2 regions of the Erwinia amylovora genome follow, and region 2 is predicted to be linked to the other one. Evidence: predicted binding sites of a transcription regulator. Region 2 holds the regulator's gene; the other holds the start of a gene.
What was found. Region 2 encodes sigma-54, which starts transcription at its own class of promoters, with help from an activator protein. Its sites were predicted from a motif close to GTTGGCACANNTTTCGCTNT; they were not measured.
Positions count from the first base shown of each region.

Region 1: the regulator sigma-54 is predicted to act here: its motif matches at 2,156-2,175, upstream of glnA (glutamate--ammonia ligase).

Region 1 covers NZ_CP066796.1:3,714,110-3,717,532, reverse strand. Annotated here, with positions in the region: gene glnL (nitrogen regulation protein NR(II)) at 1-407, opposite strand, end outside; gene glnA (glutamate--ammonia ligase) at 599-2,008, opposite strand; gene typA (ribosome-dependent GTPase TypA) at 2,445-3,423, shown strand, end outside.
Region 2 covers NZ_CP066796.1:377,734-381,156, forward strand. Annotated here, with positions in the region: gene ptsN (PTS IIA-like nitrogen regulatory protein PtsN) at 1-463, opposite strand, end outside; gene hpf (ribosome hibernation promoting factor) at 641-928, opposite strand; gene rpoN (RNA polymerase factor sigma-54) at 951-2,384, opposite strand; gene lptB (LPS export ABC transporter ATP-binding protein) at 2,433-3,158, opposite strand; gene lptA (lipopolysaccharide ABC transporter substrate-binding protein LptA) at 3,164-3,423, opposite strand, start outside.

The DNA of each region.
Region 1 (3,423 bases), 470 kb from region 2:
CCGCGAACTAAATCACGCGCTGCCACCTGTTGCGCGTGCTGCAGCTGTTCCTGGCTCAACCGGCGCTGATTATCCATCGGCGCCATTTCCAGCAAAATAAGCCCATCAGACAGGCGCTGTGCGGTAAGCGACATAATGTGCGCGCGGCTGTCGACCACCAGGGTCACTTCGCTGTCGGTGAAGCCCTGTCCGGCATCCAGACTTTCGCGCATGACCTCAATATTCAGGGAAAAATAGCCCATCAGTTCCGGCAGTGGCGTACCAAACAGCTTGCGGGAACTCTGCGCCAGCAACTGCTGCGCGGCGGGGTTGGCGTAATGAATCACCAGTTCGCCATCGACCAGCAAAATACTATTGATCAGCGAATTGAGAATCTGCCCAGCATCGGGCAGCGTGCCAGTTGCCATACGGCCTTCTCCAGAACTTTTTTTGCACCAACTTAGTGCATTATAGCCGTGTCAGTTAAAATCGTCCTGCTGAACGATAAATCCGCGGTGAAAAAAACCCATCCTGAGATGGGCTGAAAGTTCCACGGCAACAAATACCCGGCGTCCTTCATGCCACAGCTGCGAGACGACATTCGCCGGGATAACAAAAATTAAACGCTGTAGTACAGTTCGAACTCAACCGGGTGCGGGGTCATGCGCACGCGCTCCATCTCCGCTTTACGCAGCTCGATATAAGCTTCGATCGCGTCGTCGGTGAACACACCGCCACGCGTCAGGAACTCACGGTCTTCGTTGAGAGCGGCCAGAGCTTCGTCCAGGGAGGCAGCAACTTTAGGGATCTCCGCTTCTTCTTCCGGCGGCAGGTCGTACAGGTTTTTGTCCATCGCATCGCCCGGGTGGATCTTATTGATGATGCCGTCAAGGCCAGCCATCAACAGTGCCGCGAAGCACAGGTACGGGTTAGCAGCCGGATCGGGGAAGCGCGCTTCAATACGGCGTGCTTTCGGGCTGGCGACAACCGGAATACGGATAGACGCGGAACGGTTACGCGCAGAGTAAGCCAGCATAACCGGTGCTTCGTAGCCAGGAACCAGACGCTTATAGGAGTTAGTGGTCGGGTTAGCCAGCGCATTGATCGCTTTAGCGTGTTTAATCACTCCGCCGATGTAGAACAGGGCAGTTTCAGACAGGCCGCCGTATTTGTCGCCCGCAAACAGGTTAGTTCCGCCTTTTGACAGTGACATGTGGCAGTGCATACCGGAGCCGTTATCACCGAATATTGGCTTAGGCATAAAGGTGGCGGTTTTGCCATAAGCGTGAGCCACGTTGTGGACGACATATTTGTAGATCTGAATTTCGTCAGCTTTCTTGGTCATGGTGTTGAAGCGGGTAGCCACTTCATTCTGACCGGCAGTGGCGACTTCGTGGTGATGAGCTTCAACCACCAGGCCCATCTGTTCCATCGTCAGACACATCGCAGAACGGATATCCTGTGATGAGTCGACCGGAGGAACCGGGAAGTAGCCGCCTTTCAGCCCCGGACGATGGCCTTTGTTGCCGCCTTCGTATTGTTTACCGGTGTTCCAGCTGGCTTCGATATCATCGATAGCAACGTGGGAGCCGGAAGTGCTGCTGCCGAAACGGATATCGTCAAACAGGAAGAACTCGGGTTCTGGCCCGAACAGCACGGTGTCGGCAATGCCGGAAGAGCGCAGGAAATCTTCTGCGCGTTTGGCGATGGAGCGTGGGTCACGGTCGTAACCCTGCATGGTGCCTGGCTCAAGGATGTCGCAACGAATAATCAGGGTGGCATCTTCGAAGAACGGATCGAGGACAGCGGTGGTGGCATCCGGCATCAGAACCATGTCGGATTCGTTAATCCCTTTCCAGCCACCAATCGAGGAGCCGTCGAACATTTTGCCTTCCTCGAAGAAGTCAGCATTAACCTGGTGAGCAGGGATAGTGACGTGCTGCTCTTTGCCTTTGGTATCGGTGAAACGCAGGTCAACGAATTTGACTTCGTGCTCGTTCATCATCGACAGAACGTGTTCAGCTGACATACTTAACTCTCCTGGATTTTGTCATTGTCGTCGCGGTTAGAGAACTTCCACGGTGCGCTTTGCATTTCGCTGCGCTACTTCCGATAATAAAGATCTCTGACAAGCTTACAACCGTGTGGAAAAGGGCATTTTTCGCTTATCAGAGTATTTGCGAAATTTGTGCCAACTTTTTTATTTTATGCAAAAGGCGCTATGATGCGCCCTCTCGTCAGACGGGGGATGCACCACGATGGAAGTCGCGCACCATTCTGGTGCTGTTGAGTGGTGGCTGGTCACCATTTTGGTGCAATTTCAGCATTCCGGTGCAATCTTTGCACTGGAAATGGGTGTCATAACCATCCGGACAGTTATCTTTATACGAAGTCCTCGAACTTGTTCAGTCCTTCGATTAATCCGTGTACAATAGCGCGCTATTTCTAATGCCTGAGGCAAAGCTGTGATCGAAAATTTGCGTAACATCGCCATTATTGCCCACGTTGACCATGGTAAAACTACCCTGGTTGATAAGTTGCTGCAGCAGTCCGGGACCTTTGATGCCCGCACCGAAGCAACCGAACGCGTAATGGACTCCAACGATTTGGAGAAAGAGCGTGGGATTACCATCCTCGCAAAAAACACCGCCATTAAATGGAATGACTACCGCATCAACATCGTTGATACCCCAGGGCACGCCGACTTCGGCGGTGAGGTTGAGCGTGTGATGTCAATGGTTGACTCGGTGCTGCTGGTTGTGGATGCAATGGATGGCCCGATGCCGCAAACCCGTTTCGTGACCAAAAAAGCTTTTGCTAACGGTCTGAAGCCGATCGTGGTAATCAACAAAGTTGACCGTCCGGGCGCGCGTCCTGACTGGGTTGTTGACCAGGTATTTGACCTGTTCGTCAACCTGGATGCCACTGACGAGCAGCTCGACTTCCCGGTGATCTACGCCTCTGCCCTGAACGGAATCGCCGGTCTGGACCACAGCGATATGGCGGAAGATATGACTCCGCTGTACGAAGCGATTGTAAAACATGTGTCGCCACCGCAGGTCGAGATGGAAGCACCTTTCCAGATGCAGATCTCTCAGCTGGATTACAACAACTACGTTGGCGTTATCGGCATCGGCCGCATCAAGCGCGGTAAAGTGAAGCCGAACCAGCAGATCACGATCATCGACAGCGAAGGCAAAACCCGTAACGGTAAAGTCGGTAAAGTTCTGACTCACCTGGGCCTGGAGCGTATCGACGCGACCGAAGCGGAAGCGGGCGATATCATCGCGATTACCGGGCTGGGCGAACTGAACATCTCTGACACCATCTGCGATCCGCAGAACGTGGAAGCGCTGCCGGCACTGAGCGTTGATGAACCTACCGTGACCATGTACTTCAACGTCAACACCTCGCCGTTCTGCGGTAAAGAAGGTAAGTTTGTGA
Region 2 (3,423 bases):
CAGTGATGATATGATACAGATCTTCATCACTTTGTGCCGCGCGCAAACGACGCAGGACCGTTTTATCTGCCAGACGTTTGGCGACCAGAGAAAGTGTGTGCAGGTGCGTTTTACACTGATCTGCCGGCACCAGCAGGGCAAACAGCAAATCCACAGGCTGGTTATCAATGGCATCAAAAGCGATGGGGTTCTCCAGGCGGATAAAAACGCCTACGGCGCGCAAAGTATCTTCTTCTAATTTGCCGTGCGGGATGGCAATGCCACTACCGATGCCGGTACTGCCCATTCTTTCGCGCGTCAGAATAGCATCGAAAATTATCTGTTGTGGCAGGTTAAGCTGTTTAGCCGCCAGTTCACTGATAATTTCCAGAGCGCGTTTTTTGCTTTGGCAATGTACATCGTTACGCGTGCAGGCGACGCTTAGCACGGAGTCCAGTTCCAGTTTCACATCGTTGTTCATCATAGTTTCACTTACTTATTCACTTCCGCAGGGCGCATGGCATTTTCCCAGGGTTGGATCATAAGATTAACATGCCGCATCGAGTAACGGCTCGTCTTTGAACAGAAGACGAGCCGTTAACCGCGTTCAGCCTCACTCATGATTTCGGTACTGAAAAATCCAGCCGGTGCTTAGTGAAGTTTAGTGTTGTTTTAGCTTGTCTTTATGTTTATTCAACTGACGCGTCAGCTTATCGATGAGGCCGTCAATCGCCGCGTACATATCTTTATCTTCCGAGGTGGCATGCAGCTCGCCGCCGTTTACATGCAGCGTGGCATCTGCAATTTGCGTCACTTTCTCCACTTTTAAAACAATATAGACCTGGTTAATCCGGTCAAAATAGTGCTCCAGTTTGGCAAATTTAGTGGTAACAAACTCGCGCAATGGTTCAGTGATGTCAACGTGTTGTCCGGTAATATTGAGCTGCATCGTGTCTTCCTTCTCTGTTCGTTCAAACCAGCTGTTTACGCTGATTCGATGGCGGGATGGATAAAGACTCTCGGTATTTTGCCACAGTGCGCCTGGCGACCATAATTCCCTGTTCGGAAAGCATGGAGGTTAACTTGCTGTCGCTAAGCGGTTTGGCAGGGTTTTCCGCCGAGACTAACTTTTTCACCAGCGCACGAATGGCCGTGGATGAGGCTTCGCCCCCGCTGTCGGTATTGACGTGGCTGGAGAAAAAATACTTCAGTTCAAAAATACCGCGCGGGCTGTGCAGATACTTTTGCGTGGTGACGCGCGAAATAGTTGACTCATGCATCTCGACCGCGCTGGCAATATCTGCCAGTACCATCGGGCGCATAAACTCTTCACCTTGTTCAAAAAAAGCCTGCTGTCGGTCGACGATGCAACGGGTCACTTTTAGCAGGGTATCATTACGGCTTTCCAGACTTTTGATCAGCCATTTCGCCTCCTGCAGGTGACTGCGGATAAACTGCGAGTCGCTATCGCTGCGTGAATTTGTGCCAAGAGAAGCGTAATGCTGGTTAATCTTTAGCCGCGGCACGCTGTCAGCATTAAGCTCTACCGCCCAGCGATGGCTGATTTTGCGTACCAGTACGTCCGGGATAACATACTCCGGTTCCTGAGTATTGACCGACTGACCTGGCCTGGGGTCGAGGGTCTGAATCAGCTGCATGGCGCTTTTCAGCACCTCTTCCTTAAGGCGCGTGACGCGCATCAGACTGCGAAAATCATGGTTTGCCAGCAGATCGAGATGTTCGCTGACAATCAGACGAGCCTCTTTGAGAAAAGGATGCTCTTGAGCGAACTGCGATAGCTGAACCAGCAGACAGTCACGCAGATCGCGCGCGCAGACGCCAACAGGGTCAAAGCGCTGTACCCGTTTCAGTACCGCTTCGACTTCCTCTGGTGCCAGCTCGTCGTTACCCATGCTGTCGAGGATTTCCTCCAGTGAAACCGTCAGATAGCCGGTATTATCTACGGCATCGACAATCGACGTTGCAATTGCCCGGTCGGTATCGCTAAACGGCGTCAGCTCTACCTGCCACATCAGATAGTCCTGCAGCGTCTGCGTTGTTTCCCCCTGATAGACGGGCAATTCATCGTCATGGTAGTCGGTGCCGGTCCCTGAGGGCGTTCCGGCGGTATAAATCTCATCCCAGGTGGCATCCAGCGGCAGCTCTTCCGGCATGTCCTTCTGTTCCAGTGCTTCCCGGGTATCCAGCGCCTCGGTTTCCTGATATTCGCGACTGGCCACCTCTTCATGAATATCGGTCTGTTCAAGCAGCGGGTTACTTTCCAGCGCCAGCTGAATTTCTTGTTGTAGTTCAAGCGTAGAGAGCTGTAACAGGCGAATGGCCTGTTGCAGCTGTGGCGTCATGGCAAGCTGTTGGCTCAGCCTGAGTTGTAGACCTTGCTTCATATTCAGGATGTTAATTCCCCAGAAATCATACCTAAGGTGAACACCTTATCAGAGTCTGAACTCTTCGCCTAAATAGACACGCTTCACTTGTTCATCGGCCAGGATCGCTTCTGGGGTACCGTGGGCGATTAAATGCCCCTGACTGACAATGTAGGCGCGTTCGCAGACTGCCAGCGTTTCACGGACGTTATGGTCGGTGATCAAGACGCCAAGGCCGCTGTCGCGCAGATGTTCGATTATTTTTTTTATATCAATCACGGAGATGGGGTCAACCCCGGCGAAAGGCTCATCCAACAGGATAAATTTTGGATTGGCTGCCAGCGCGCGGGCAATTTCCACGCGGCGGCGTTCGCCCCCGGATAGGGCCTGTCCCAGGCTATCACGCAGATGCGCGATATGAAATTCTGCCAGTAGCTCATTGGCACGGTCTTCGCGCTGTTCGCTGGTGAGATCGTTACGGATCTGCAATACCGCCATCAAATTGTCGTAAACGCTCAGGCGACGGAAAATAGAGGCTTCCTGTGGCAAGTAGCCAATCCCCCGGCGCGCGCGCGCGTGTAACGGCAATATACTGATGTCTTCTTCATCGATCACGATGCGCCCCGCATCGCGCGGCACAATCCCTACGACCATATAAAATGTCGTTGTTTTGCCCGCCCCGTTAGGGCCAAGCAGACCAACGATTTCGCCGGACTTAACCTGCAGGCTGACATCTTCAACCACCCGACGACCTTTGTAGGCTTTCGCCAGGTTTTCTGCAATTAAGGTTGCCATATTCGTTAGTTACTCTTCTTCTGGCCGTTTGACGAAGGGTCTTTATCTTGCAGCTGTGACGGCACCAGCACGGTAGTAACGCGTTTGCCGGTGTTGCCGTAAGCCTGCATTTTTTGTTCTTTTACCAGATAGGTAATGCGATCGCCTTTTACATTACTGTCAAGCTGTTCGAGATAGGCGTTCCCGGTTAACTCGACCCGATCGTTCGCCAGCTCGTAACGCATTTTCTCAGCGTGGCCCTGAACCGGTTTACCGTTATCCTGCA